DNA from 3 places in the Lentzea sp. HUAS TT2 genome. Region 2 is predicted to be linked to each of the others. Evidence: riboswitches for the same ligand, from Rfam matches in the RefSeq annotation. Region 2 holds a riboswitch; each other region holds the start of a gene.

What was found. Region 2 has a riboswitch for glycine ahead of gcvT (glycine cleavage system aminomethyltransferase GcvT). Riboswitches for the same ligand answer to the same signal wherever they lie in the genome.
Region 1: it holds a riboswitch for glycine, as region 2 does, so the genes downstream of both, gcvP (aminomethyl-transferring glycine dehydrogenase) here and gcvT (glycine cleavage system aminomethyltransferase GcvT) in region 2, are expected to answer to the same signal.
Region 3: it holds a riboswitch for glycine, as region 2 does, so the genes downstream of both, gcvH (glycine cleavage system protein GcvH) here and gcvT (glycine cleavage system aminomethyltransferase GcvT) in region 2, are expected to answer to the same signal.

What each region holds. Positions count from the first base shown of each region.
Region 1 is NZ_CP196667.1:431,392-441,215, forward strand. It holds gene gcvP (aminomethyl-transferring glycine dehydrogenase) at 1-1,652, opposite strand, end outside; glycine riboswitch at 1,702-1,797, opposite strand; glycine riboswitch at 1,801-1,896, opposite strand; gene ACSHWB_RS02200 (Clp protease N-terminal domain-containing protein) at 1,953-2,924, opposite strand; gene ACSHWB_RS02205 (MerR family transcriptional regulator) at 3,012-3,578, opposite strand; gene ACSHWB_RS02210 (bifunctional nuclease family protein) at 3,883-4,356, opposite strand; gene ACSHWB_RS02215 (MerR family transcriptional regulator) at 4,519-5,073, opposite strand; gene garA (glycogen accumulation regulator GarA) at 5,107-5,565, opposite strand; gene gcvH (glycine cleavage system protein GcvH) at 5,679-6,062, opposite strand; gene ACSHWB_RS02230 (CDP-alcohol phosphatidyltransferase family protein) at 6,105-6,686, opposite strand; gene ACSHWB_RS02235 (hypothetical protein) at 6,808-7,023, opposite strand; gene ACSHWB_RS02240 (ANTAR domain-containing protein) at 7,277-7,945, shown strand; gene ACSHWB_RS02245 (STAS domain-containing protein) at 8,098-8,457, shown strand; gene ACSHWB_RS02250 (ATP-binding protein) at 8,454-9,122, opposite strand; gene ACSHWB_RS02255 (ATP-binding protein) at 9,286-9,654, shown strand; gene ACSHWB_RS02260 (SigB/SigF/SigG family RNA polymerase sigma factor) at 9,651-9,824, shown strand, end outside.
Region 2 is NZ_CP196667.1:813,911-823,734, forward strand. It holds gene ACSHWB_RS04140 (prolyl oligopeptidase family serine peptidase) at 1-172, opposite strand, end outside; gene ACSHWB_RS04145 (DUF1295 domain-containing protein) at 312-1,082, opposite strand; gene ACSHWB_RS04150 (class I SAM-dependent methyltransferase) at 1,079-2,305, opposite strand; gene ACSHWB_RS04155 (COG4315 family predicted lipoprotein) at 2,460-3,137, shown strand; gene glyA (serine hydroxymethyltransferase) at 3,305-4,570, opposite strand; gene gcvT (glycine cleavage system aminomethyltransferase GcvT) at 4,584-5,678, opposite strand; glycine riboswitch at 5,778-5,868, opposite strand; glycine riboswitch at 5,870-5,975, opposite strand; gene ACSHWB_RS04170 (DUF3817 domain-containing protein) at 6,021-6,323, opposite strand; gene ACSHWB_RS04175 (hypothetical protein) at 6,338-6,718, opposite strand; gene ACSHWB_RS04180 (transcriptional regulator) at 6,888-7,379, opposite strand; gene ACSHWB_RS04185 (hypothetical protein) at 7,544-7,723, opposite strand; gene ACSHWB_RS04190 (CaiB/BaiF CoA transferase family protein) at 8,061-9,185, opposite strand; gene ACSHWB_RS04195 (acyl-CoA dehydrogenase family protein) at 9,182-9,824, opposite strand, start outside.
Region 3 is NZ_CP196667.1:1,745,704-1,755,527, reverse strand. It holds gene ACSHWB_RS08560 (hypothetical protein) at 1-382, opposite strand, end outside; gene ACSHWB_RS08555 (ABC transporter ATP-binding protein) at 382-1,338, opposite strand; gene ACSHWB_RS08550 (hypothetical protein) at 1,361-1,798, opposite strand; gene ACSHWB_RS08545 (hypothetical protein) at 1,798-1,980, opposite strand; gene ACSHWB_RS08540 (MFS transporter) at 2,423-3,871, shown strand; gene ACSHWB_RS08535 (TetR/AcrR family transcriptional regulator) at 3,881-4,561, shown strand; gene ald (alanine dehydrogenase) at 4,617-5,729, opposite strand; glycine riboswitch at 5,953-6,045, shown strand; gene gcvH (glycine cleavage system protein GcvH) at 6,110-6,493, shown strand; gene ACSHWB_RS08520 (L-serine ammonia-lyase) at 6,538-7,902, shown strand; gene ACSHWB_RS08515 (hypothetical protein) at 7,889-8,509, opposite strand; gene ACSHWB_RS08510 (winged helix-turn-helix transcriptional regulator) at 8,541-8,894, opposite strand.

The sequences.
Region 1 (9,824 bases), 380 kb from region 2:
ATCTTCAGCAGACCGGCGGCGTCCTCGACGGGCGCGAACGGGTGCAGCGTCGAGAACTCCGGCCACGTGATGGACTCCATCTCCGCGGTGGCGTTCAGCTTCATCGTGCAGGAGCCGAGCGGGATCATGCTGCGGTCCAGCGCGACGTCCTTGTCCGACAATGCGCGCAGGTAGCGCAGCAGCGCGGTCTCGGAGCGGTGCGCGTGGAAGACCGGGTGGGTCAGGTAGTCCGAGGTGCGGCGCAGGTCGGCCGGGATGGCGTCGGCGGTGTCGCCGTCGATCGCGTCCACATCGGACCCGGTGACGCCGAACGCCTCCCACACCGCGACGATGTGCGCGCGCGTGGTCTTCTCGTCGCAAGCGATTGCGACGACGTCGTCGTCGACCTTGCGGAGGTTGATGCCGGCCTCGCGCGCCTTCGCGACGACAGCGGCGGCCTGCCCCTCGACCCGCACCTGGACGGTGTCGAAGAACTCGCCGTGCACGACCTCGAGACCGGCCTCGCACAGGCCCGTGGCGAGCACGGTGGCCAGGCGGTGCACGCGGGTCGCGATCGACCGCAGGCCCTCGGGACCGTGGTAGACGGCGTACATGGACGCGATCACGGCCAGCAGCACCTGCGCGGTGCAGATGTTCGACGTGGCCTTCTCGCGGCGGATGTGCTGCTCGCGCGTCTGCAGCGCGAGGCGGTAGGCCAGCGAGCCGTCGGAGTCGACGGAGACACCGACGAGACGGCCGGGCAGCTGACGCTCCAGACCGGACCGGACGGCCATGTACCCGGCGTGCGGGCCACCGAAGCCGATCGGCACGCCGAAGCGCTGCGTGGTGCCGACGACGACGTCCGCGCCGATCTCACCGGGAGCGCGCAGCAGCGTCAGAGAAAGAAGATCGGCGACGACGACGGCCTGTGCACCGGCGGCGTGGATCTCCTCGATCAACGCGGCCTGGTCGCGCACGACACCGGAGGCGCCGGGGTAGGACAGCAGCACGCCGAAGAAGTCACCGCCGAGGCCGAGACCCTCGATGCCCTGCGACAGGTCGGCGACGACGATCTCGATGCCCAGCGGCTCGGCGCGCGTCTCGATGACGGCCAGCGTCTGCGGCAGCGTGTCGGAGTCGATGACGAACTTGTTCGACTTGGACTTGCCCGCGCGGCGCACCAGCGTCATCGCCTCGGCGGCGGCGGTCGACTCGTCCAGCATGGACGCGTTCGCGACCGGCAGGCCCGTCAGGTCGCCGACCATCGTCTGGAAGTTCAGCAGCGCTTCAAGACGGCCCTGCGAGATCTCCGGCTGGTACGGCGTGTACGCGGTGTACCAGGCGGGCGACTCCAGCACGTTGCGCAGGATCACGCCCGGCGTCACGGTGTCGTAGTAGCCCAGGCCGATCATCTGCGTCATCGGGCGGTTCTGGGACGCGAGCTCGCGCAGCTCCGCGAGCGCCTCGGTCTCGGTGGCCGGGGCGGGCAGGTCCAGCACGAGGTCGCGCTCGTGAATGGACGAAGGCACCGCGTGCTGAGCCAGCTCCTCGAGCGACCCGACGCCGATGACGTCGAGGATGCGCGCGAGTTCGGCGGGGCGCGGACCGACGTGGCGGTCGGCGAACGGGGTGCCGTGCTCGAGAGCGGCGAGCGGAATGCGGTCCTGCGTCATCAAACGCCTCCGGGGTGGCTGCGGGCACACGGGTCCTGTGCCCTCCCCGCTCTGTCCGTACCCGATGTCGGGCGCCTGAGAGGTTCACCCACAACAGAGTGGGCTTTCACCGTCGGCGGGATCCCGGGGGATCCACTTTCCAGAGGCGTCTCGCTCAGCGGTCCTGGTTGCCTGAGAGGTTCCCGGGGAGGGACTTGCTCCTTCGGCGCCGGGCTCGAAACCCGGTCTCTCCCGCCTGAGTTCAGCGACTACCCGAGAAGAATACCCGCAGGCAGCCCACCTAGTCCCTAGGGACGCGACCTACATCTCAGCACCGAGACCGCTCAACGCCCCCGCGACGGGGTCCGCCGGGTCGTCGCGCACCGCCACGAGCAGGTGCGTGGTGCCCACGACGGCGTCTCCGCGCCGTGCCGCGACGAGCTTCGCCCGTTCCATCGCACGCTCCACCGCGCCACCGCTGACGGGCAACGCGGCCGGGTCCACCCCCGCCGCGCGCAACGCCGCCGCGCCACCCGACTCGAACTCCGGCTTCAGCCTCCGGCCCGCCGCCGTCAGCTGGTGGTCGACCGTCAGCACCGCCGCCACCAGGTCCCGCGACGAGACGTCCCGCCGCGCGGCCGCGGCCAGTCGTCCTGCCTCGTTGCGCACGACGGTCAGCACTGGCCCGCCCAGCCCCTGACCGCGCGCGACCCAGCGCACCAGCCAGCGCACGTACCCGCCGCCGGACTCCCCCTCCAACGCCCCCGCCTTGCGCAGCAACCGCACGGCGGGCGCCTCCTCGACCTCCGCGTGGGGCCGCGCGGCATCGGCGCGCACCGCGGCGGCCGTCGCCTCGACGTCCACGCCGCGCAACAGGAACAGGTCGGCGGCACGCCCGGATCGCTGCCCCAGCAACGCGAGGGAGAGGTGGGTCGTGGTCAGCACGCCGTCGCCGGCCAGGGCGATCGCCGCGAGCAGACACTCCTCCAGCGCGCGGCTGACGGGTGGCACGGTCTCGAGGACCAAGCGGTCGCAGGCGATGTTCACCAACGCCGTGACGTCCGGATGAGCCTCGGGAACGACGCCACCGTCGTCGTCGGCCCAGTGCTCCGGCCCCCGCGCCATCGCCTGTGCCCGCAGCGACTTCACGCCGAGCTTGCGGCCGGGTCCGATGGTGTCGATCAGCGAGATCAGCAGGTTCTCGGTGCCGAGGAAGCCGAACTCCAGCCGGAGAGCGCGCTGCGTCGCCGCTTCCAGCACCTTCACGACCTGATAGGAGGCGGTGTGCGTCATACCGGCAACGCTAGGGAGCAGCGGGCTGCCTGCGCTGCTGCCGACCGGCCATGGAGGACCGCCGGTCGGCCACGATCATCGGGCCGGTCAGCCGGTGGCGCGCTCGCGACGCCGGCGGGTCAGCTCGTCCTCGGTCATCGGCGCGATCTCGACACCGTCCGCGCGTTCTGCGGGGAACTCGTGGATCGTGCCGGAGATCTCCCGCATCGCACCGCTCACCGCGATGCCGAACACGCCCTGACCGCCCTGCAGCAGATCGACGACCTCTTCGGGCGAGGTGCACTCGTAGACCGTCGTGCCGTCGGAGAAGAGCGTGATGCGCGCCAGGTCCTGCACGCCGCGGCGGCGCAGGTGGTCGACCGCCACGCGGATGTTCTGCAACGAGACACCGGTGTCCAGCAGCCGCTTCACGACCTTGAGCACCAGGATGTCCTTGAAGGAGTACAACCGCTGGCTCCCGGAGCCGTGCGCCATCCTTATCGTCGGCGCGACCAGCCCGGTCCTTGCCCAGTAGTCGAGCTGCCGGTACGTGATGCCCGCGATCTGGCACGCCGCGGGCCCTCGGTAACCGACCAGCTCGTCCGGCAGCGAGGAGTCCGGGAACAGTTCACCCTGCAGCCCGGATTCGGCCCTCAAGGGCGCTTCCTCGACCACGCCTGCCTCCCCTCGGAACGGCCACGAAACTCATGACCGTCAAGCCGCTGCGTCCACTCTCGTGAAGCAGCGACGTCCACTCGAGTTCGACGGTAAGACCGGTCCGAGGGCAGGTCAACGCGACGCGCGGGGAGTTGCGACCCTCAACCTCAAGTGGAGAGTCATACCGTCACCCGAACTGGGACGTTCAGGTGACGTTTAGTGATCGTTTAGCGGTCATAACGACCGTAAGTAGTCCGATCGAGGGACGTCCAAACGAACTGCCTCACGGTCCATACAAGACGGAGTGCGACACACCTGAAATCTAGGTGTCGGCGCCCCTGAAGTCTTCGGGGGAGATCGAGTCGAGGAACTCGCGGAACTTCTCCACCTCGTCCTCCTGCTCGTCCGGGATGATGAGGCCCGCCTCGGCCAGCACGGACTCCTCCGCGTGGATCGGCACGCCCACCCGCAACGCCAGCGCCACCGAGTCAGAAGGCCGCGCGGAGACCCGCACGTCGCCGTCGAACACGAGCTCCGCGAAGAAGGTGCCCTCCTGCAGGTCGGTGATCCGAACCTGTTCGAGGTTGCGTCCCAGCGCCCCGATGATGTCCTTGAGGAGATCATGGGTGAGCGGACGAGCCGGGCGCACGCCCTGCTGCTCCAGTGCGATCGCCGTGGCCTCGACACTGCCGATCCAGATCGGCAGGTACCGCTCGCCCTCGGTTTCGCGAAGAAGAAGGATCGGCTGGTTCTGGGGCAGCTCCACCCGCACGCCGACGACGCGCATTTCGCTCATCGGGCCTCGCCTCCCTCTGTTCGTTCGGGGACGACCCGGTTCACACCCGAGCATCCCCCGGCGTACATGTCCGACGCTACCCGCCAAGCGGGCCGTGTGCTCAATCGTTGCGGGCAGATCGTGATCAAGACTGCACCCGCCTGAAGATCCGCCACGGCCGTCTCAGGACTGCCGCAGGCCCGCTCTCACCAACAACGTGTGCAACGAGGTGAACAGGTCAGCCAATTCCCGAACCGTCTCGGGATCTGAGAAAGACTTCAGCAGAACGACCTCGTGGTCCGCTGCCGCGCGGACCGCGCGCAGGTGCTCGCGCTCGACGCCGAGTCCGGTCATGGTCCGGATCGTGCGGAGCGCGGTGATGTCCTCCGCGGTGAAACGGCCCGCGGGGCCGGGACGCAGCAGACCGTCGCGCTCCAGCTGGGACAGCTGTTCGGCGCTGAAACCGGTCTGGGAGAGCAGATCCATCCGCGAGAGCGACGTCGAGTCCTCGGGGACCGTGTCGAGCTGCTCGCGGATCACCTTGAGCGGCAGGTACCTGTCGCGTTGTGCGGACAGCACGAACCGCAGCCTCTCGACGTCCGCCACGCTGAACTGGCGGTAGCCGGAGGCGGTGCGTGCCGGGCGGACCAGCCCCTCCGCTTCCAGGAAGCGGATCTTGGAGATGGTGACGTCGGGGAAGTCGGGACGAAGCTGCGCGAGCACCGCCCCGATGCTCAAGACCCCGCGTTGTGGCCGCCCGGCCGTCACGCGTCAGGCTCCCGCGGAGCCGGGACCCGTCAGGAAGACGAGGCGGAACTTGCCGATCTGGACCTCGTCACCGTTCGCGAGGACGGCCTGGTCGACCGGCTCTCGGTTCACGTAGGTGCCGTTGAGGCTGCCGACGTCGATGACGACGAACTCGCCGCTCTCCCGGCGGAACTCGGCGTGCCGGCGCGAGACCGTCACGTCGTCCAGGAAGATGTCGCTGTCGGGGTGGCGCCCTGCGCTCGTCGTGTCTCGGTCCAGCAGGAACCGGGAACCGGCGTTCGGTCCGCGCTTGACAACGAGCAGCGCGGAACCGGCGGGAAGGGCGTCAACACCGGCAACGGCCGGCTCCTGTGCGGGCGCCTCTGCGCCGCCTTCCATCTCCTGGAGGAAGTCCGCCCGGAAGACGGAGGTCCGCTCCGGGGACTGCTCCGGCGGAACGCCTGGGCCGTCGTTCGTGCTCACCTGAGCTCTCCTCCTGCTGCTGGATCCGTCACTTCCGGTAAAACCTATCGCGTTGGGGTCGCCACCTTCAGCGCGGCTCCCCTTCCGGCCGAAGATCCGGCGAAAGATCGACGTCACTCCTTCTCCACCAGGGCCTTGTACCCGTCCGCGTCCAGCAGGCCTTCGAGCGCCTCGGGGTCGTTCAGCCTGATCTCGACCATCCAGCCCTCGCCGTACGGGTCGGAGTTGACCGAGTCGGGCGTCTGGACCAACGCGTCGTTGATGGCGACGACCTCGCCGTCGAGCGGTGAGTAGAGGTCGGAGACGCTCTTCGTGGACTCGACCTCGCCGAACGTGTCACCCGCCGCCACGGTGTGACCGACCTCGGGCAGCTGGACGAAGACGACGTCACCGAGCTGTTCCTGGGCGTAGTCGGTGATGCCGACGCGCACTGTGTTCTCGCCGCTGGTGGCGATCCACTCGTGCTCCTCGGTGTAACGAAGCTCCTCGGGAATCAACTGACTGCGCTCCTCGTGCTGAACCTGTATGGGGTGATCTTTTCACGCGACCGTGCGAGGTGTGCCCCGCAGGGCCAGGAAGAACTGGTAGACGTACAGCAGCGCCGACCACAGGTAGAGCGCTCCGCCCCAGGCCGTGAACGCGTAGGCGATCGGCGCGGCGACCTGGGCCCACCCCGAGTCTCCCTGCGCGAGCAGCAGCAGGGGGAAGGCGTAGAGCAGGTTGAAGGTCGCGGCCTTGCCGAGGTAGGTCACCTCGAAGGTGCCCCAGCCGCGTTGCCGCAGGACGAGCAGGCAGATGCCGACGACGACCTCTCGTCCCACGAGCACGAGCGCGACCCAGAGCGGGACGATGTCCCTGATCACGAAGGCCAGCAGCGTGCAGAACACGTAGAGGCGGTCGGCCGCGGGGTCGAGCAGCGCGCCCAGGTTGCTCATCTGGTTGAGCCAGCGAGCGAGCTTGCCGTCGAGCCAGTCGGACAGCCCCGCGAGGACGAGGACGAGCAGCGCCCAGCCGTCCGCGCGGGGTCCGAGCAACAGGTAGAGGAAGAGCGGAACACCGGCCAGCCGCAGCACGCTGAGCAGGTTCGGAATCGTCAGCAGGCGATCAGCCGGATCACGCACACCCGCACTCTAAACGAGTGACTGCGCAAGGGCTGCCGGATGGCGTCACGGCACGCTGTGCGACTGGTTGCGGGTGGTACGCGGTGTTCGATTTTTGAGTTCGTTTCCTACAGGTGAACTCTCAGGCTGTGCGGGTGAGCGTCCAGCCCCGGCGCTGCATCTCGGCACCGGTGATGGCGTGCGGGCGGCCCCGGTCGTCGCGACCCACCCAGCGAGCGCGGAAACCCTCGAGCACGTAGGCGTGGCCCCGGCTCCAGACCACGCTGCACGGCGTGGTCGGCAGCGCTGAGTCGCACTCCGCGTCCTGCTTCGGCTGGGTCTCCATGGCGGTTCTCATTTCAGTCCCTCCGTGACATCAGGGATGTCGCGCACCGGGGCTCCGGCGTTATCCCTGAGAACGAATTCTGACCGACTGTGGTTCAGAACACGTGTCCTGTTTGGGTCCTAAGCGTTAACTGGATCAAACGACGCGCCGAGCTGTTCGGGCCCGAAGCGCAGCGGAAGAACAGGTCCTTGCCTGTGCAACCGTTCGTCGTACGACGATGACCGCACGGCTCGTCCAGTTCATCGGCCGGGCCTAACCTCAGCGCGTGAACCAGGTGAAGTTCGGAGCGGAACTCATTTCGCGGGTGATGGACCACTTGTGCTCGCAGCTGGACGGCTGCGAGGGCGTAGGCCTGAGCGTGTGGCCGGACGGCAAGCTCCTGACCGCCCACGGGATCGCCGTGGAGCTCGACGCCGAGCAGCTGACCAGCGGCGCGGGACCGCTCGTCGAGTCCTCACGCGACGAACGGCAGGTGTCCGGCGAGATCGGCGGCATGCACGTGGTCGCGGTGCCGGGCAGCTGGGGCGACAGCGGTCCGGTGGTGCTCACCGTGTACCTCTCGCACGCGCCCCAGGTCGCGGATCTCAAGGCCATCGAGGAGATCGAACCTCTCATCGCGACCGCCGCCGCGGTCGTCGAGTTCTGCGCGGGCGAGGTGATGCGCGCCGACCAGATGGTGCGGATGGTCCAGCACCGCCGCTACATCGAGCAGGCGAAAGGTCTGGTCATGGGAGTGCGGCCGAGTGCGCCCGGCGAGGCCTTCGAACTGCTGGTGCGGGCCAGCCAGCACGCCAACGTGAAGCTGCGGGACGTGGCCACCGCTCTCGTCCTGGTCGTGGGCGGCACGCTGGAGGACAGCCAGGACGAGGTGACCGACCCGCCGGCGGCCGCGTTCGAGGTCGCGCGAAGACTTTGGGAAGCTCTGCGCGTTTGAACCGACCATTGTCCGGGTACGGATAGCTCGATCTGTCCTGTCGAGCGGCCACTCCCGTACGGTGGTGTCCGCAGCGGTTGAGCCAGCAGCCGCACAGGAGCCGCTGCATTGGCGGCTCCCCTTGTTCCTGTAACGCGAGAGGGAGTACATCGGTGACTGTGCAGGACCCGCGAGCGGAGCAGACCATCGCGCTGTCGGTGAGGCAGCCGGCGCCCGGTGCCACGGTCCTCGCCGTGTCCGGCGAGGTCGACATGGTGTCCGCGCCCGCGTTGCGCGACGCCCTCGTCAACGGCCTCCGTGACGGCGGCACCTTCGTGGTGGACATGACCGGGGTGACGTTCCTCGGCTCGGCCGGTCTGGCCGTGCTCGTGGAAGCAGCCCGGCTGGCGCAGCAGGAGAGCGCCGCGCTCAAGGTGGTGGCGAAGGCACGGGCCGTGACGCGCCCGCTGGAGGCCACCGGCCTGGGCGAGGTCTTCAGCCTGTACGACTCCGTCGACTCGGCCCTCGGCTAGCGCGTCCACACGGTGAGGCGGTTCCCCGCGGCCGCGAGTGCCTCGGCGACGTCGCGGAGTGCCGGTTCCACACCGCCGCGCTCCACGCCGAGCCCGGCGACGTCGACGGTCAGCGGGACGGTGCCGCCCCGCGCCGCGGTGGTGAGCGTGCGGCGCAACGACGGACCGGCTTCGGCCGGCACGTTCCCGCGCACGACCGCTACTACGCCGGAGGAGGTCTCGTGGACCTGGACGTCGCATTCCGGCGCGGCCGTGGCCACGGGCACCGCGGGCGAACGGGCTCGACGCAGGCGCACGGTCGTGCCGCTCGCCCTGCGGTCTATCTCGACCTCGTCCACGCTCTCCCGCATGAGCAGCAGTCCACGCCCCCGTGTGGTCAGCGCGGGAGGCGGTACGCGCCACTGGCCCCTGTCGGCCACGTCGACACGGGCCGAGCCGTCGGGATCGACGCGGGCACGCACCTCGACGGTGCCGCCCGCAGAGCCCGGATAGGCATGTTCCACGGAGTTGTTGATCGCTTCACTGACGGCGAGAACGAGGTCGCAGGCCTCGTCCTCGCCGAAACCGCTGCCCCGCAGCCACTGACGAAGCCGGTGCCGCACCGGCGCCACCTCGTGCGCGTCCGCGGGGAAGCGGAGGGCGAGGAAGTCCTCGTGCACAAGCACAGTGCTCCCTCCCGTTGGTTGCTTCTGCCTGGTGATTTCCCAGGCCACGGCAGTACTACACGTGTGAGATGAGATCGATTCGGGTACGGCAGACACCATGCCTGCCTTCAGCAGAACGGACTACGAGGTGGCTGTGACTCAATTGTCAGGCGTCGAGCTTCGGATGGCGGCGGATCCCACGCAGCTGTCCATCGTGCGCGCGGTCGCGGCGGACATCGCGATGCGGCAGGACTTCGACCTCGACTCGATCGAGGACCTGAAGCTCGCCGTGGACGAGACGTGTTCGACCCTGATCACGCTGGCGGCCCAGGACGCGGTGCTCAGCTGCCACTTCGCGGTGGACGACAAGGGTGCCGTCCACGTGTCGGCGAAGGTCTCCGCGAAGTCGGCGGCGGGCCCCGACGAGGCCAGCTTCGGCTGGCGGGTGCTGACCGCGCTCGTCGACTCGGTGCAGACCGGGGTCGAGGAGACCGAAGGGTTCGTGGTGCACATCGACCTCGTGAAGTCCACGGCAGGGGCGGTGGATGCGTGACCGGGGCGGAAGAGGCCACCAAGACGGCCGAGACCAAGCCGGAGGCGGCGGAGGAGACCAAGCGGGAGGGCAAGTCCCGCTCGGGTGACTACGACCACCTGGCACCGCTCTTCGCCGAGCTCGCGGTCACCCCGGCGGGCCCTGCGCGGGAGACGATGCGGGACAGGCTC
Region 2 (9,824 bases):
CGCCGGTCGCGGTGGTCAGTTCCCAGAGCCCGTTCGCACGGCTTGTGGCCGTGGCCGGGCGCAGGAAGAAGACACGTGCGCCGTCGGCTGACACCGCGAAGGTCCTCGGTGCGCCGACGGTGAACCGCTGGGTGCGCGCCTGTTGGCGCGGGAAGGAGATGTCGTTGCCCACGCCCCACACTAACCCGCGCGCGAGGAGCGCGCGGGTGCCTGCGAGGTGCACTGCTTCGCACGTCACAGGCACCGCGACGCGAACAGCCCCGCCGGATCGCAGGCTTCTCGGCGTGTTCGCGGACCCGTGCGAACGCCGCCTAGCCCACCTTGCTCTTCGGCGGCAACGGAATGAACCCGCTGGTCCGCCGCACGTACTCGGCGTACCCGGGCCGGCGCGACACGATGTCCTTCTCCAGCAACGGTTTGCCGCTGCCCTTGGCGAGCAGCCAGGTCATGACCACCGGCCCGACGATCGTGAGCGCGGCAAGCCACGAGTGCAGCGCGAACAGGTACAGGCCCCACCACACGACGGAGTCGCCGAAGTAGTTCGGATGCCTTGTGTAGCGCCACAAGCCGCGGTCCATCACAGCGCCCTTGTTCGCCGGGTCCGCGCGGAACCGGGAGAGCTGCCAGTCACCAATGGCCTCGAAGGCGAAGCCGACCATCCACACGCCAGTGCCGATCCAATCCAGCACTCCGAACGGGGCCGAAAGGTGCTGCGCGGCCTGGACGGGGAGCGAGACGATCCACATCAGCACGGCCTGCAGGAGGTAGACGCGGTACATCCGCAGGCGCGGGTTTCCCTTGGCGCGCTTGAGGATGTCCTGGTAGCGCGGGTCCTCGTCCTTGCCCCTGTTGCGCGAGTGGATGTGCACGCCCAGGCGTACGCCCCACACCACGGTGAGCGCGGTGACCACCCACTGCCGGGTCGGTTCGCCGTCCGCCAACAGCAGCGTGATCACGGCGATCACGGCGAAACCCGGGCCCCAGACCGAGTCGATCAGGTCGTAGCGCTTGCGGGAGTCCGCGTACAGGAACAGTCCGCTGAGCAGCAGCAGAACAGCCAGGAGGCTGATCAGGAAGCTCATCGGGCCACCAGCTCACGACGGACGCGAGGCATGCCGCTGCGCCCCGCCTCGCTCCTGCGCACCGCGAGGATCTGGTCCACGCCCATCCTGCCCTCCTCGAACGTCAGCGCGCCTCCGGCGAGGTACAGCCGCCAGACGCGCGCCTGGCCCTCGCCGACCAGCGCGACGACCTCGTCCCACCGCTCTTCGAGAGTCTCTGCCCATGCCCGCACGGTCCAAACGTAGTGCTCGCGCAACGCGTGCACGTCACGGATCTCCAGGCCGGCGGCTTCGAGGAAGCCGGTGGTGGCACTGACCGGTCGCATGTGCATGTCCGGCGCGACGTACGACTCGATGAACGCCCCGCCGCCCGGTGCGTTGTGGCCGCGCGACATCTGTTGCAGCAGCAGGCGTCCCTCCGGCTTGAGCAACCGGTGCAGCGTCGCGGCGTACTCCGGGTAGTTGCTCTCACCGACGTGTTCGCCCATCTCGATGGTGGAGATCGCGTCGAACGGCGCGTCGCGCACCTCGCGGTAGTCCTGCAGCCGCACCTCGACGCGATCGGTCAGGCCCTCGGCCTCGATGCGGCCGAGGATGTGCGCGCGCTGCTGCGCGGAGATCGTCACGCCGGTCGCGTGCACGCCGTAGTGCTTCGCGGCGTGGATGATCATCGAACCCCAGCCGCAGCCGACGTCGAGCAGGCGCATGCCCGGTCGCAGGTCGAGCTTGCGGCACACGAGGTCCAGCTTGTTGTGCTGCGCCTGCGCGAGCGGCTCGTCCTCGGCCGTGAAGTACGCGCACGAGTAGGCCATGCTCGGGTCGAGCACGAGCTGGTAGAACGCGTTGCTCAGATCGTAGTGGTGCGAAATGGCATCACGGTCGCGGCTCTTGGTGTGCAACGCACCCCGCAGCCGTGCCTCCTCCTTCGGCGCGTCCGGGTTGCGGCCGAGCACCTTCAGTTGCAACGCGAGCTTCGCGACCTCCGAGATCCGAGGCCGGCGGGTTACTCCCCGCCGCACGAGCCCCCAGATCTGGGAGAGCCCCTCGGCGAGATCACCCTCCACGTCGAGCTCCCCGCTCACGTACGCGCGCGCGAGCCCCAGTTCGTTCGGGCTCCAGACGAGCCTCCGCAACGCGTCGCGGGAGCGGATCACGAGCACCGTGCCGTCCTGCGGCCCGGCGACGCTTCCGTCCCAGGCTCGAAATCCGATCGGCAACGGCGCACCCAGCACCCGTTCGGCCATTCCCGCCAGCTGACCAGCGACGACCACCCTGCACCTCCTGCGTGACCTGACTCCGCCAGACGTTCGAGACGGAAGGAGGTTCGGTTCGTTTCTGAACCGAGACGCAACCCGGGCCGTATGGCCTCGATAGAGCGAACGGATGGACGAGGAGGACATGAGTGTGATCCGACGTAACCGCATTGCCATCGGGCTCGCCGCGGGACTGGCAGTTGTGCTGGGTCTGGGTGTCTGGAGCGCCACTGGCAGTGGCACGAACTCCAAGCCGGTGGCACAAACCGAAACCGATCTGGGCGTCCTCGGTGACTACGGCGACGTGGGTCAGCCCCCGGTGCTCCAGGAGCCTGCGCAAGCCCCCGAAACCCCTGCCCAGCAGCAGGCCCCGGTAGTCCCGGCCGCGCAGCCCCCTGCGGCGCAGCCCCCAGCAGCAGCCCCGGTCAGCACGTTGAGGCTGGTCGGCAAGAGCGTGGACAAGATGGGCCAGGTCGTCCAGGACGGCGATGGCCGCACCCTTTACCGCTTCGACAAGGACGTCCCGAAGCCGGAAGGCAAGTCCAACTGCAACGACCAGTGCGCCGTGACGTGGCCCCCGATGCTCGCGGAGACGATCCCTCAGCTGGAGGGCGTCGACTCGAAGCTGGTCTCGCTGATCACCCGCGCTGACGGCAAGAAGCAGGTCGCCATCGACGGTTGGGCCCTGTACACGTACTCGAAGGACCCGGCGCCGGGCAAGTGGGCCGGCCAGGGCATCGGCAACACGTGGTTCGTGATCCAGCCCAACGGCAAGCGCAACGTCGAGTGCCTCCCGCCTGGTGTGACGGTTCCGGCTGCGTAACCCCAAAGCATCCCGATAGGACGGTCCTTCTGAGACACACGACACCCTGACACGGTGAGACCCCGGCCCTGGGGAAGGGGCCGGGGTTCCCGTCGTTTCGCTCCCAGGGTCACCAAAGCCGAAGGGGCGCCACCAGATCTCCGGTGGCGCCCCTTCGGTCTGTCGGATCAGAGCGTGGAGTACAGCGGGTGCTTGGCCGCCAGCACCTCGACGCGCGCACGCAGCTCGTCGATCGCCGCGCCCGGCTTCAGGGCCTCCGCGATCACGTCGGCGACCTCGATGAAGTCCACCTCGCCGAACCCGCGGGTGGCCAGCGCCGGCGTGCCGATCCGCAGACCGGACGTCACCATCGGCGGACGCGGGTCGTTCGGGACGGCGTTGCGGTTGACCGTGATGCCGATCTGGTGCAGCACGTCCTCGGCCTGCTTGCCGTCGAGCTCGGAGTTCACCAGGTCGACGAGGACCAGGTGCACGTCCGTGCCGCCGGTGAGCACCTTCACGCCGGCCGCGGCGACGTCCGCCTGCGACAGACGCTCCGCCAGGATCCGCGACCCCTCGAGCGTGCGGCGCTGGCGGTCGGCGAACTCCGGCGAGGCGGCGTGCTTGAACGCCACGGCCTTGGCCGCGATCACGTGCTCCAGCGGGCCGCCCTGCTGGCCGGGGAACACCGCCGAGTTGATCTTCTTGGCGATGTCGGCGTCGTTCGACAGGATCACGCCGCCACGGGGACCACCGAGGGTCTTGTGGGTCGTGGTCGTCGTGACGTGCGCGTGCGGCACGGGCGACGGGTGCAGGTCGGCGGCGACGAGGCCGGCGAAGTGCGCCATGTCGACCATCAGGTAGGCGTCGACCGAGTCCGCGATGCGGCGGAACTCGGCGAAGTCCAGCTGGCGCGGGTAGGCGGACCAACCGGCCACGATCAGCTTCGGGCGGTGCTCGGTCGCGAGGCGCTCGACCTCGGCCATGTCGACGCGGCCATCGGAGTCCGCGACGTGGTACGGCACGACGTTGTAGAGCTTGCCGGAGAAGTTGATGCGCATGCCGTGCGTCAGGTGGCCGCCGTGCGCGAGGTCCAGGCCCAGGATCGTGTCGCCGGGCTGGAGCAGCGCGAACATCGCGGCCGCGTTGGCCTGCGCGCCCGAGTGCGGCTGGACGTTCGCGAAGCCGGCGCCGAAGAGCGACTTGATGCGCTCGATGGCGAGGCGCTCGACGACGTCCACGTGCTCGCAGCCGCCGTAGTAGCGACGGCCGGGGTAGCCCTCGGCGTACTTGTTCGTGAGGACGGAACCCTGGGCCTGCAGCACCGACACGGGCGTGAAGTTCTCCGAGGCGATCATCTCGAGAGTGCCCTGCTGGCGCGCCAACTCGGCCGCAACGGCTTCGGCGACCTCGGGGTCGTACTCCGCGAGGGAAGCGTTGAACTGGTCGGACATCTGGAGAATCTCCCTACTTGGCGCGCTTGTAGAACGGAAGTGCGACGACCTCGACGGCCTGCTTCTTGCCGCGGACGTCCACCAGCAGTGGGGTGCCGGGCTCAGAGCTGGCACGGGTCACGTAGGCCATGGCGACGGAGTAGCCGAGGGTCGGGGACAGCGCGCCCGACGTCACCTCGCCCACGACCTCGTCGCCGTTGAGCACCGCGTAACCGTGACGCGGTGCGCGGCGCTCGGGGGTCTTCAGTCCGACCAGGACCGAGTCCACACCGGACTCCGACACCTTGGTCAGCGCTTCGCGGCCCACGAAGTCGCCGGGCTTGTCGAGCTTCACGACGCGGCCCAGGTTCGCGTTGTACGGCGTCAACGACGTCGTGAGCTCGTTGCCGTACAAGGGCATCCCGGCTTCGAGACGCAGCGTGTCGCGGCAGCCGAGACCGCACGGCTTGAGCTCGTGCGCCTCACCGGCGGACAGCAGCGCCGCCCAGACGGCCGGCGCGTCGGCGGGCGCGACGAACAGCTCGAAGCCCTCCTCGCCGGTGTAGCCGGTACGGGCGAGCAGCGCGTCGACGCCGGCGACCGTGGACGGGTACGAGGCGTAGTACTTGACCGTCGCCAGGTCCGTCTCGGTCAGGCCGGACAGGATCTCGACGGACTTCGGGCCCTGGATCGCGATCAACGCGTAGTCGGTCGAGGAGTCGGTGACGACGGTGTCGAATCCGGCGGCGCGCTCGACCAGCGCGTCAGCCACGACGGCGGCGTTCGAGGCGTTCGCGACGACCATGAACTCCTCCTCGCCCAGGCGGTACACGATCAGGTCGTCGATCACGCCGCCGTCGGCCTGGGTGATCATCGTGTAGCGGGCCTTGCCGACGGCCAGCGCGGAGATGTGGCCGACCAGCGCGTAGTCGAGGGCCTCGCCGGCCTGCGGACCGGTCAGCACGATCTCACCCATGTGCGTGAGGTCGAACAGGCCCGCGGTCGTGCGCACGGCGTGGTGCTCCGCGAGCTCTGACGAGTAGCGCAGCGGCATCCGCCAGCCCGCGAAGTCGGTGAACATCGCGCCGAGCTGCTCGTGCTCGGCGTTCAGAGGCGTGAGGCGGGACATCAGAACGCTCCTCCAGGGTGCGCCGAAGAGCCGGACGCGGCCGGCTGAGGCATCAGAAGAATGACACGGTCCATCGGAGACTCCTCACTAGAGCGAGCCTCCCCCTCTGTCATGAGCCTGAGAGCTTCGCCGCGCGGAGCGCGACTTGCACCGTGGGCGAGGCCGCTGATGGGCCTGCTTTCCAGAGTTGCCTTCGTCGCGCGGTACCTGTGCCTGAGAGATTCCGGGGAGGGATTGCTCCTTCGGCGCCCACCCGGGATGAACGAACTCCCGAGGGGTCTCTTCCGCGCGACATCGACGGCCGTGTTCAGTTGTCAGCCCCAGACGCTAGCAGGCCAAACGTCACAGCGGGACGCCCTGCGCAGTCTTCTCGACCACCTTGCGCTCCGCCCAGAAGGACAGGAACGGGACGGTGCCGGCGAGCAGCACCAGCAGGGTGCCCTTGATCGACCAGCGGAGCTTGAGCGCCAGGTCGACGGAAATCACCAGGTAGATGGCGTAGAGGAAGCCGTGGATCGGGCCGACGACCTTCATCGCGCCGCCCATGTCCGCGGCGTACTTGAGCACCATCGCCACGACCAGGAGCAGCAGGAAGACTCCGACCACGTAAGCCATGACCCTGAACCGGGTCAACGCACCCTTCATCTGCCCGCCTTCGCTCAACGACCGTCCCGCGCGTTGAGGTTCGCGAGCATGCGGTTGTAGGCCGCGAGCTCCGCGTCTTCTTCGTCGTCGAGGTACTCGACAGGCGCGGGTTTGACGGCGTCAACGGTAGCCACTGGGCGTGGAGCAGCCGCAACCGGCTCCGGTGCGAGTTCCTCGTCACGGCGCTGGCGTGCCAAACGACGGAACCGCCACACCATGAAGAGGGGGAAGAGGCCGAAGAGCGGCCACTGGAGCACGTACCCGAGGTTCTGGAACGTGCCGCTGGCGGACTCGAAGCGCTGCCACTGCCACCAGGCGAGTCCGCAACAGGCGACCAGCGCCGCCACACAGGCGAACGCGATCAGCACACGTTGGGGAGTAAAGAGGCCGCGCACGACCTCAACACTACTTGGGTGAGGCCTCCTGACGGAGGCCACCCCGTGGGGGATCCGGGGGCTCGCCCCCGGCTGGGGCGTGGGGGCTTGGCCCCCACAAGACACGCGAAGCGATCGAGGTGAGCGCATTCCGCGAACATGGGGGCCCCAATCGTGGAGCCCCGGTCCACTACGCCACGCCGTCCCGGCGCTGCCTCTGCAGACGAGCAACGCACCAAGCCGCGGCGGAGCCACGACGAAGGTGCTGGAGAACCGTCATCGGTCCCAGGCGCCTCCCGAGATCGGCAGGAGACAGACCCGCCGCGCGGTAGTCGAGCGCGCGCTGGTCCAACGGGCTGATGCCCGCGTCCCACCACTGCTCGGCCTCGGCGACGTCGCCCACCAGCTGCCAGTAGCTCGCCGCGGCGGCGAGCAGTGCCTCGGGTGCCTCCGGCGCCCGCTTGCGCATCGCGGCCACGTAGGCCGGATCCGCCGAGTCGACCTTGACCAAGCCACGCGACCCGCTCCTGCCTCCCCGCTGCACGGGGATGCCTGGCGCCGAGGGGGGAGCCTCCGCGAGCCACGCGTTCTTGATCCGGTTCACCTCCTGCATCTCTGCGTCATCAGACCGTTCAGCCGCCCACTGCTGCAACAGCTCGTGGACCCCGGAGTCCTCGACCATATGTGCCTCCTCGTCGGTCGGGGATCGGCCATTGCAGCGGAAGGTATTCGGTAGGTCTGACAATCGCCAGACCCTGAATCCCCAGAACACCCGTTACCAGTGCGTGATTGGCCTCATTCCACCCATCCGGCTCAACGCAGACGGCCGAAGATCACCCACCGTCACTAGCTGAGCGGGGTGGCCGTGCCGAAGAGGCTCCTGATGAAGGTGATGATCGACTCCGCGCCCTGACGCAGCCAGCCGAGGACCTGCTGCACCGCCGAAGCGGACTGCTCGGGCTGGGTGATCAGGAGGAACAGCACCAGCGCGACGCCCGCCAGCACTAGCACCTTCTTGAGGTTCACAGGTACCTCTCCGTCCGTGTGGTTCACCGGTCAGGCGGCGGACCGCCCGTGTCACCCGTCATGGTCCCTCATTCACCCTTGCGATGAACAACGACCACGCCCAAGTCGTGCCAGGATCCACCAGCCACGCACGCCTGCGTGACGGCCAACGTCACCCGAATGGCGGCTAAAGAGGGGCGTCAACAGCGCCGATGTCCTGGGCACGAGGTGAACACGGACACCCTCGCATCCCACAGCTTGGAAGAGAGACAGTTGCACCGGGCCTCACCCGGATGCCGAAGTCCCCCCATCACGCACTGTCACGCTCTCGTGGCGTTATTAATGCGCACCCGAACATTCATCCAATTACTCCAGACCGCCGCAGTTCCATAATCCTGTCGGCCGCCACACCCATGTCGGCAAGCACTTCATCGGTGTTCGTTCCGGTCGGAACAGGAGCCGTGGGAACCGTGGCGGGAGTGCGGTCGAAGCGAGGCGCCGGCGCCGGGTGCGGCGAGCCCGACACGTCCACGAAAGTGTCGCGTGCGGCGTTGTACGGGTGATGTGCCGCCTCGGCGGGGGTCAGCACCGGGGCCAGGCAGGCGTCCGTGTCCCGCGCGAGGTCCGCCCACTCGTCCCGCGGCCGGGTCTTCACCGCCGCCGCGATGCGTTCCCGCAGCTCAGGCCAGTTCGCCGGATCGTTGCGCGAGGGCGCGTCCTCCAGGCCCAGCACGCGCACCAGGTCGGCGTAGAACCTCTCCTCCAGCGCGCCGATGGCCACGTACCGCCCGTCCGCTGCCTCGTAGACGTCGTAGAACGGCACTCCACCGTCGAGCATGTTCTCGCCGCGCCCGCCCGACCACATGCCCGCGGACCGCATCCCGTGCAGGAACGTCGTCAGCAACGCCGCCCCGTCGACCATCGCGGTGTCCACGACCTGGCCACGCCCGGAGCGCTCCCGTTCATACAGTGCGGCGAGCACGCCGAGGGCCAGCAGCAGCCCTCCCCCGCCGAAGTCGCCCAGGAGGTTGATCGGGAACGACGGCGGCCCGCCGGCCCGTCCCAGCGGCTCCAGCGCGCCCGCTACGGCGATGTAGTTGATGTCGTGGCCGGCGCGGTCGGCGAGCGGCCCGTCCTGGCCCCAGCCGGTCATGCGGCCGTAGACGAGGCGCGGGTTGCGGGCCAGGCACTGCGCGGGGCCGATGCCCAGCCGTTCGGTCACGCCCGGCCGGAAGCCCTCGATCAGCACGTCCGAGCGCTCGACCAGACCGAGGACGAGCTCGGCGCCCTCGGGTGTGCGCGTGTCGATGGCGATCGAGCGCCGGTTGCGGCCGAGGAAGTCACCGGGGACGGTCTGCACGCTCCCCGGCTTGTGCACCTGGACGACGTCGGCGCCGAGGTCGGCCAGCACCATGGCACCGAACGGCGCGGGCGCGAGGCCGGCGAGCTCGACGACCTTCAGTCCTGCGAGAGGCCCCGTCACAGGGACCTCGCGATGATTTCCTTCATGATCTCGTTCGTGCCGCCGTAGATCCGCTGCACGCGGGCGTCGGACCAGGCACGTGCGATCGGGTACTCGTTCATGTAGCCGTAGCCGCCGAACAGCTGCACGCACTCGTCGACGACCTTGCTCAGCCGGTCGCTGGCCCACCACTTCGCCATCGCCGCGGTCGGCACGTCCAGTTCGCCCTTCAGGTGCTTCTCGACGCACTCGTCGATGAACGCCCTGGTCACGGCCGCCTCGGTGGCGCACTCGGCGAGCTTGAACCGGGTGTTCTGGAACTTGATCAGCTCCTTGCCGAACGCCTTGCGGTCCTTCACGTACTTCAGCGTGACGTCCACGGCGGCCTCGATGCCCGCGATGCAGCAGACGCCGATGATCAGGCGTTCCTGCGGCAGCTGCTGCATGAGCTGGATGAACCCGAGGCCCTCCTGCTCGCCGAGGAGGTTCGAGGCGGGCACCCGCACGTCGTCGAAGAACAGCTCGGCGGTGTCCTGGCCCTTCATGCCGACCTTGTCGAGCACGCGGCCGCGCCGGATGTCGTTCTCCACGACGAGCAGCGAGATGCCCTGCGCGCCCTGGGCGGGGTCGGTCTTGGCCACCACGATCACCAGGTCGGCC
Region 3 (9,824 bases), 930 kb from region 2:
TCGCGCCCCACAGGACGTAGACCAGCATCTTCGCCAGCAGCGCGTGCATCCGCGACGGCGCAGTGAGGAACGTGGTGGTGATCGTCCGCCTGCTGATCTCACCCGAGATCGCCATCGCGCCGAAGATCATCGGGAAGATCGTCGAGATGTTGATCGCCCGCGCCATGCCGAACAGCGAGACCTTCCACTGGTCCGGCGTGACCCCGATGAAGTCCGAGACCTCGTCGACGTCACCGCTCGCCGCGAAGTCCACGAAGAACTGGCCCAGCAGGCCGGTCGCGAGCCCCCAGCCGAGCGCCAGCACCGCGGTCGGGATCAGCAGACCCCACCACAGACCGGTCGTCGTCGTCTTGCGGAGCTCCGCCTGTACGAGGTTGCCCATCAGGCCCAACCACCCTGCTGCTGGTACGGGTTCTGCGCCGGCGCGTTCCCGGCGTACTGACCACTGGTGAGCTGGAAGAACAGCCGCTCGAGGTCGACCTGCTCCTCCTGGATGCCGTAGATCGAGACGCCCGCCTGCAACGCGGTGTCGGCGACCTGCCGCGAGTCCACACCGGACACCGCGAGTCTGCCGTCGGGCAGCTGTTCGATCGCCTGCACACCGGCGGCTCGAAGAGCCATCGCCAACGCGTTGAGGTCCGACGGCTGCACGAGGACGCGCCGCTGCTGCGACTGCCGCAACTGGTCCAGCGGCCCGTAGAACATCGTCTGCCCGCGCGAGATGATCACGACCTGGTCGACGGTCTGCTCGACCTCCGCCAGAAGATGGCTGGAGATCAGCACCGTGCGTCCCATGCGCGCGTACGACTGCAGGAACGTCCGCAGCCACGCGATGCCCTCGGGGTCGAGGCCGTTCGCGGGTTCGTCCAGCACCAGCACCTGCGGGTCGCCGAGCAACGCCGTGGCCAGCGCCAGTCGCTGCTTCATGCCGAGCGAGAACCCGCCCACCTTGCGATCGGCGGCGGTGCCCAGGCCGACCAGGCCGAGGACCTGGTCGGCCTGCGCGTCCGGCACGCCGATGGCCGACGCGTACACGCGCAGGTGGTTGCGGGCGGAACGCGCCGGGTGGAACCCCTGCGCCTCCAGCACCGCACCCACCACGCGGCCGGGTTGGCCGAGCTGGTGGAACGGTCGTCCGTTGATCGTCGCCGTGCCGCTCGTCGGCTTGACGAGACCCAGCAGCATGCGCAGGGTCGTCGTCTTGCCGGCACCGTTCGGGCCGAGGAAGCCCGTCACGCTGCCGGGTGACACGGTGAAACTCAGGTTGTGCACGGCCGTGACAGAACCGAACTGCTTGGACAGGTTCTGGACCGCGATGAGGCCGCTGCCGTCATGCATGCGGCCCATCCTGCCTGAAACGTCACTCCGGCAAGGCGTGCTTGGGACGAGACACGACGGGCGCGCGGTGCACCACTGATGGATCACTCGCCAGGATCGGCAGTTCAGTGGTCATCTCCGCCGGAGTCTCCTCCGGCAGTTCGATAACACCTGATCGAGTGAAAGGGTTGCGCAACGGCCGCCGCCGTTCGCGATGGGGCAGCCCCTCGCCGATCAGGTGCTGGTGCGCCATGTTCCAGATCTGGCAAGGCCAACGGCGCCGGCGCAGCCACCCCGGACAGGCCTTGCAGCGGCCGTCCTCGTCCGGCTGGTGCACGGTCAGCAGCAACCGCCAGCCGTCCGCAAGGCGGTGGATCTCCGCGCGGGCCAGCGGAACCAGTGCCTCGGCCTCTCCGTGCTCCGCGACTTTGTCCAGCAATGCCAAGCGTTGCAGCACCGCGTCGCGCAGGGTCTCGTCCATCACATCTTCGCCGTGGCCTGGTCGAGCAAGGAGCCCAGCCGCCGCGTCTGAGTGGCGGACATCACAGCGGTCTCGCCCGGTGGCGTGACCAGCAGGACCCTGTCGTTCTCGACCAGGACGGTCATCGATCTGTCCCGACCGAACGGGTCGTGGCAGTGGATCCATCCCTGTGGTTCAGCCATGGAATCTCCCTTCGAGGGACACCCGACTCCGTCTTCATCGGCCGAACCCCCTGCTCGCCGCACCGCGCAGCAGCGAATTCACTCGTTTGCTGGACGGGCCGGACACGGGCGGTGGTCCACTCGGGGAAACTTTTGGGTCGCGTTTCGGTGGGGGTGCTGGGCGCGCCTGCCTCAAGCCCGCTATATTTGGACACGGCGGCCCCGCTCCCAGTGACCCCCAGGCTGGTTGAGCGCGGCCGCCCTTTACGTGGCGGGCTCTGGCGCATCGACCTTTGGTCGATTTCGCCAGAGCCCGCAGTGCTTATCGGGGGACACCCCCGCGCCCCCGGGCTTTCTTCCTCCTTTTGCTCCGCATGTACTTGCGCTCGCTCTGCGCGAAATCCCGTTGCGTCCCGCCCTCTCGTACGCTGTAAGTTCCTCGTACACCGTAAGGGGGAGGAACATGACTTCGACGATTGAGAAGACCGGGGTGCACCCGCATCCCCAGCGCTGGGCGGTGCTCGGCGTGCTCTGCCTGTCCGTGATGGTCGTGGTGCTGGACAACACCGTGCTCAACGTGGCGATCCCGTCGATCTCCACCGGCCTGGACGCCAGCACCGCGGACATCCAGTGGATGATCAACGCCTACTCGCTGGCGCTGGCGGGCCTGCTGCTCACGACCGGGTCGCTCAGCGACAGGTTCGGCCGCAAGCGCGCACTGCTGGCAGGCCTGGTCCTGTTCGGCACGGGCAGCGCGGTCGCGGCCTACGCGGGTTTGTCCGAGGCGCTGATCGCGGCACGCGGGTTCATGGGCATCGGCGCCGCGGTGCTGATGCCGGGCACGCTGGCCGTGCTGATGCAGCTGTTCGACGACAGGGAACGCCCGAAGGCCATCGGCATCTGGGCCGCCGTCACGAGCCTCGGCTTCGCGGCGGGGCCGGTGATCGGCGGCGCGCTGATCAAGCACTTCTGGTGGGGCTCGGTGTTCCTGATCAACGTGCCGGTGGCGGTCCTCGCGATCGCGGCCGTGGTGATGCTGGTACCGGAGTCCAAGGACCCGGCCGTGCGCAAGCCGGACGTGCTCGGCTCGATCCTGTCGATCATCGGCATGGTGTCGATCGTGTACGCGGTGATCGAGGTGCCGGAGCACGGGTTCGGCTCCTCGGAGTTCGGCGTTCCGGTCGTGATCGGCCTGGTCACGATGACGGGTTTTGCCCTGTGGGAACGGCACACCGCCGACCCGATGCTCGACCTCGGGTTCTTCCGGAACCGCCGCTTCACCGGCGCGGTGGCGTCGGGCGTGCTCGCCGCGTTCGGCATGGCGGGCTCGCTCTTCCTGCTGACACAACACCTTCAGGGCGTGCTCGGCTACAGCCCGTTGGAGGCGGGTGTGCGGGTGGCGCCGATGGCGATCGCGTTGCTCGTCACCAGCAACACGTTGGGACAGCTGGTGATCAAGCTCGGCGCGGGCACGGCGATGCTGCTCGGCATGACGATCGTCGCGGCCGGCGTGGCATTGCTGTCGATCGGCACGACCTACCCGCCGACGCTGGCCGGTCTGATCCTGATCGGCGTGGGTGTCGGTGTGTCCCAACCGGTCGCGGTCAACGCGCTGATGGGCTCGATCCCGCCGGAACGCGCCGGCATCGCGTCCGGGCTGTCGGGCACGCTGACCGAGCTGGGCTCCTCGTTCGGCATCGCGGTGCTCGGCGCGCTGCTGTCGGCGCGGTTCGTGGCCTCGCTGCCGGACGGCGTTCCAGGACGGTCTTTGAGCGAGGCGCTGCACAGCGGCGCGGACATCACCGTCGTGCGCGAGGCGTTCTCCAACGGCATGAGCGTGAGCCTCGCGATCGGGGCGATCGCCGTGTTCCTGGGAGGTGTTGTGGCCAGCGTGCTGCTGCGGCGTGCCTAGGATCGGCCTGTGGAGAGCGTGTGGTTCGGCAAGCCCAGGCCCAGCAGCGGTCAGCCCCTCGGCCTGAGCCGGGAGGCGATCGTCCGCAAGGCGCTGGAGATGCTGGACCGGGACGGCATGCAGAAGCTCTCCATGCGCAAGCTCGCGGCGGAACTGGGCGCGGCGCCCATGTCGCTGTACTGGCACGTGCCGACCAAGGACGCGCTGATCGAGCTCTGCCTGGACGAGATCTACGGCGAGTTCCCGCTGCCGGGCCCCGAGGACGACTGGGAGACGGCTGTGCGCGCGATGATGCACGCGATGCGTCATCTCGCGCACAAGCACCCGTGGTGGGTCCGGGGCATCGGCGAGTTCAACAGCATCGGCCCGAAGGCCGTGGCGATGAGCGACGCGATGTTCGAACCGATGACGAGGGCAGGTCTGTCGCTGCCCGCGGCGGCGCGGTCGATCTCGACGATCTCCAGTTTCGCCATCGGGTACGCGATCGCCGAGGTCAACTTCGTGGCGCGCGGCGGCATGGACTCGCCGCCGCCGGACCTGCCGAAGATCGCGGACCTGTACCGGGAGAAGCACCCGAACTACGTCAGGATGCTGGACGAACCGGAGCTGTGGTCGCTGGAGGGGCAGTTCGAGTTCGGCCTCGACTGCGTGATCGACGGCATCAAGGCGCGCGTCGAGGCCCTCAGATAGGCGAAACCCCCGCAGCGATTGACGCGTGCGGGGGCCTCATTCATTCAGTTGGCTTTCAGACCACGGACTCCAGCGGCGTGTGCAGCAGGCCGGTCGCCTCGGCCACCGGGCCGTTGGTCAGCAGACCGGCGTGCACGTTCAGGCCCAGGGCCAACGAACGGTCGTCCTTGAGCGCCTTCTCCCAGCCCTTGTCGGCCAGCGCGACCGCGTACGGCAGCGTCACGTTGGTCAGCGCGTAGGTCGAGGTGCGCGGGACGGCGCCCGGCATGTTCGCGACGCAGTAGAACACCGAGTTGTGGACCTCGTAGGTCGGCTCGGCGTGCGTGGTGGCGCGGGAGTCCTCGAAGCAACCGCCCTGGTCGATGGCGATGTCGACGAGTACCGAACCCGGCTTCATGTCCGCGACGAGCGCGTTCGACACGAGCTTCGGGGCCGCGGCACCGGGGACGAGCACGGCGCCGATGACCAGGTCGGCCTCGCGGACGGCCTGCTCGATGGCGAACGAGTTCGAGGCCAGCGTGCGCAGACGGCCCTGGAACTGGGCGTCGATCTGGCGCAGGCGGTCGACGTTGGTGTCGAGGATCTGCACGTCCGCGCCCATGCCGACGGCGATGGTGGCGGCGTTGACGCCGGCCACGCCACCGCCGATGACGACCACGCGGGCAGGGGCGACACCGGGGACGCCGCCGGGCAGCACGCCGCGGCCACCGGAGGGCTTCATCAACGAGTACGCGCCGACCTGCGGGGCCAGGCGGCCCGCGACCTCGGACATCGGGGCGAGCAGCGGCAGCGAGCGGTTCGGCAGCTGCACGGTCTCGTAGGCGATGGCCGTGGTGCCGGACGCGAGCAGCGCCTCGGTCAGCGGCTTGTCGGCGGCGAGGTGCAGGTACGTGAAGAGGGTCTGGCCGGCGCGGAGACGGGGGTACTCCTCGGCGATCGGCTCCTTGACCTTGAGAACCAGGTCACCTTCCGCCCACACGTCGTCGGCGGTCGGGAGGATCTTGGCGCCCGCGGCGAGGTACTCCTCGTCGGTGATCGCGGAACCGAGACCGGCGCCCTGCTCGACGTACACGTCGTGCCCGCGGCTGGTCAGTTCGTGCGCACCGGCAGGCGTGAGAGCGACGCGGTACTCGTGGTTCTTGATCTCGCGGGGAACTGCGATCCGCACGATGACTCCTCCGTTCGGTGGCCGACATCTCATAATGTGGGCCAGTCGCAAGGTCATGTCACTGTGCGGTTCGCACTATCCGGTACCCCTCTGGTTGTTCATCTAGGACAGAGCGACCTGAGCCTCGTTCGCGTTCGGGTCGACCGTCTCGCGTTGACACTCGGCGGGGGCGCACATAGCGTTCGCGCCGAGAACTGAACACCGGCCGCGGCGCGCAAGCGTCAGAACCCGAGTGGGAGAGACCTCGACGAACCGGTCGGGGCGCCGAAGGGGCAAGCTCCCGCACACTCTCAGGCAGCAAGACCGCTCGGGGTAGGCAACTCTGCACGGCGGAGGGGGCGCAAGTTTCCTGACCCGTCACAGCCAGAGGAGTCGTCGCCGTGGAGTTCCCCGAGAACCTGCTCTACACCGCCGAGCACGAGTGGGTCGACTGGACGCCGGGCACCCAGGACCCGCTGACCTGCGGAATCACCGAGTACGCCGCTGATGCGCTCGGTGACATCGTCTTCGTCCAGCTGCCCGACGTCGGTGCCAAGGTCGTCACCAACGCGGTCTGCGGCGAGCTGGAGTCCACCAAGTCCGTCAGCGACCTGTTCTCGCCCGTCACCGGTGAGGTGATCGAGGTCAACAGCGCCGTCGTGGACGACCCGGCGATCGTGAACAGCGACCCGTACGGCGCCGGCTGGCTGTTCAAGGTCCGCGTCGAGTCGGCCGAGAACCTGCTCACGGCGGCGAAGTACGCCGAACTCACGCAGAGCAGTTGATTCTGGGCATGACTGACCGCCCCACCACCACGAAGGACTGATCAGTGGCGATCAGCGTTTTCGACCTCTTCTCCGTCGGCATCGGACCGTCCAGCTCGCACACGGTCGGCCCGATGCGCGCGGCCGCGATGTTCGTCGAGAAGCTCGGCGCGCGTGTGTCCGAAGTGGACCGCGTGCACGTCGAGCTGTTCGGCTCACTGGGTGCGACCGGTCACGGTCACGGCAGCCCCAAGGCCGTGTTCCTGGGCCTCGAAGGCAACCACCCGGAGGAAGTCGATCCCACCGCCGCGGCCCACCGCGTCGAGGAGATCATCTCCGGCGGACGGCTCAAGCTCGGCGGTGCGCATGAGATCGGCTTCGTGCACGACCGCGACCTCGTCATGCACCGCCGCAAGTCACTCCCGTTGCACCCCAACGGGATGAGCTTCGAGGCGTTCGCCGGCGGCAAGCCGGTCGAGCACGCCGTCTACTACTCGATCGGCGGCGGTTTCGTCGTCGACGAGAACGCGTCGGGCACCGACCGCATCAAGCCGGACTCGACGCCGCTGGCACATCCGTTCCTGACCGGCGACGAGCTCCTCGCGCGGTGTCGCGAGACCGGCCTGTCGATCAGCGAGATCATGATGGCCAACGAGCTGTCGTGGCGCACGGAAGCCGAGGTCCGCCAAGGACTTCTGCACATCTGGCACGTCATGCAGGAATGCGTCGAACGCGGCTGCAACGAGCACGGCGTCCTGCCCGGCGGCCTGAAGGTCCGCCGGCGTGCCGCCGAGATGCGCAAGACGCTGGAGAAGGAGCACTTCGTCACCGACCCGTTGCGGGTCATGGACTGGGTGACCCTCTTCGCGCTGGCGGTCAACGAGGAGAACGCGGCGGGCGGCCGTGTCGTCACCGCACCGACCAACGGCGCGGCCGGCATCGTCCCGGCGGTCCTGCACTACTACACGAAGTTCGTGCCAGGGGCGTCCGACGACGGCGTGGTTCGCTTCCTCCTGACGGCAGGTGCGATCGGCGTGCTGTTCAAGGAGAACGCGTCCATCTCCGGCGCCGAGGTCGGCTGCCAGGGAGAGGTCGGCTCGGCCTGCTCGATGGCCGCCGGAGGTCTCGCCGAGGTGCTCGGCGGCACCCCCGAACAGGTCGAGAACGCCGCCGAGATCGCCATGGAGCACAACCTCGGCCTGACGTGCGACCCGATCGGCGGGCTGGTGCAGATCCCGTGCATCGAACGCAACGCGGTCGCGTCGATCAAGGCCATCACGGCCGTGCGCATGGCCTTGCGCGGCGACGGCTCGCACTTCGTCTCGCTGGACAAGGTCATCAAGACCATGCGGGACACCGGCAAGGACATGTCGGTGAAGTACAAGGAGACGGCTCGCGGCGGACTCGCCGTGAACGTCATCGAGTGCTGACGTCCGCCAGCATGTCGATCTGGTACACCGCCCACTGCGCGCTCTCGCCATCCACTTCGGACAGACGGGCGCGCAGTGAGGCGGTGAGCAGCCACTCCCGGATCGGGTCGCCGGGCTCCGGCCAGAGATCCCAACTGGCGGCGGACCGTCCGCTGCCGGCCAGCAAGTCGTAGGACCAGTCCCGGGCGAGCTCCGCGACGACCGCCGGGGGAAGGCCGTCGACGACGCGCAGCCACGGGCTCACGTCCTGATCCATCTGGGCCGCGGCCCAGATCAGCTCGGCGACCTCTAGCCTGCGCTCCTCGTTGCCGGCGGCGCGGACGACGGTCTCGGTGAGCAGCGATCGCAGCGCGATCTGCTCGTTCTCCGGCCAGCGGGACACCCCTGCCCACGTCAGGCCTTGGGTGAGCCAGCTCTCGGGGGTGTGGTCCAGCATGCCGACGATCCTGGGCGCGAAACGGCGCCAGGCGAGTTCGTACTCGTCCTGGTCGAAGTGGTCGTAGACCTCCCTCGCGAACTTCCGCAGGAGGTCGTCAGGAACCAGCGCCGGATCCCCGTCGAGCTGGTCCAGCTCGGCTTGGTTCCAGCAGCGCAAACAGCCGTTCATGCAGCCAGGTTAAGCAGCCGGGACAAGCGGATTACCGGGCGTCGTACGCCTTCTGCGCCTCGAGCACCTCAGGCATCCGGCCCTCCAGCAGGTGGATCAACGACAGCAGCCGCTCGGCCGTGTCGCGGCCCAGCGGCGTGAGGCTGTAGTCGACGCGCGGCGGGTTCGTGTTCTGGGCCTCGCGGTGCACGAGACCGTCCCGCTCCAGCGCCTGCAACGTCTGGGACAGCATCTTCTCGCTGACCCCGTCGACGCGGCGGCGCAGCTCGTTGAAGCGCAGCTGACCGTCGGCGAGCGCGGTCAGCGTCAGGCTGCCCCACCTGCCGGTGATGTGCTCCAGCGTGGGACGCGACGGGCACGCTTTCGCGAACACGTTGTAGTCCATGTCGGCATCATACCTGGTCAAAACGCTAACTGAAAGTAAGTGTGAGAGCTCTCCGCGTCAGGAGAGCTCCCACACCTCAGAACGGCCAGGTCGCGTTCTGACCTGCTTCGAGCAAGGGGATCGCCTTGAAGGTGGCGTCCGTCAGGCCGCCGAACTCGTGCCGGTCGCTGTGTCGATGGTGTGCGCGGCGTGCTGGTCGCCACCGAGGTTGATGCCGATCACTGACACCCTTGCCGGATTCGGCCATGAGCCGCGCGTAGACGAACTCGGCCGCGCCGCTACAGTCGGCCTTGCATTTCCGTTTGCGTAGCTGACGGCTACTTCTTCGAAATTAACCCGTCGTCGGCAATCCTGATCTCGGGAGCGCGCAACTTCACATGTACCCGGTGCGAGCGAATCCTGTCTTCGCGTCCATGCTGGCACGGGCTAGTGGCTTAAGACGCTTGTTGCCTTATGCCGTCGTGACCTCGGGCCACGTGTGAGGCTGTTCGCTCCCCTTCCGTCGAAGGTCTGAGCCTTGCCCTCTCCGCGCGTCGATCCACATCCATGTGAGCACTGTGGGACAACTACGCGTAACCCGCGCTTCTGTGGCAATGCCTGTCATCTCATCGGTACCCAGGTACAGCGATCGGCACGACTGCGCAAGCCCCGTCCAACGTGCCCTCAGTGCGGTGTCGGTGCCGTCGTTCGTGGTGCGAAGACTTGTAGCCGACCGTGTTCAGACGCAATGCGCCGTCGTCAGCCCGACCCATGCCGCCGATGTGGGTCATGTGAGCGGGTCGGGCGCCGTCGTGGAGGACCGTACTGCTCGTGGGCATGCTTCAACGAGGACCGGTACGAACGCACAGGCTCGTTTGCCAGATGGATCACAGCGTGGACCTCGGGTCAAGCCTCGGGGACGACCGAGGACGGAAAGCCCGACGACCGAGT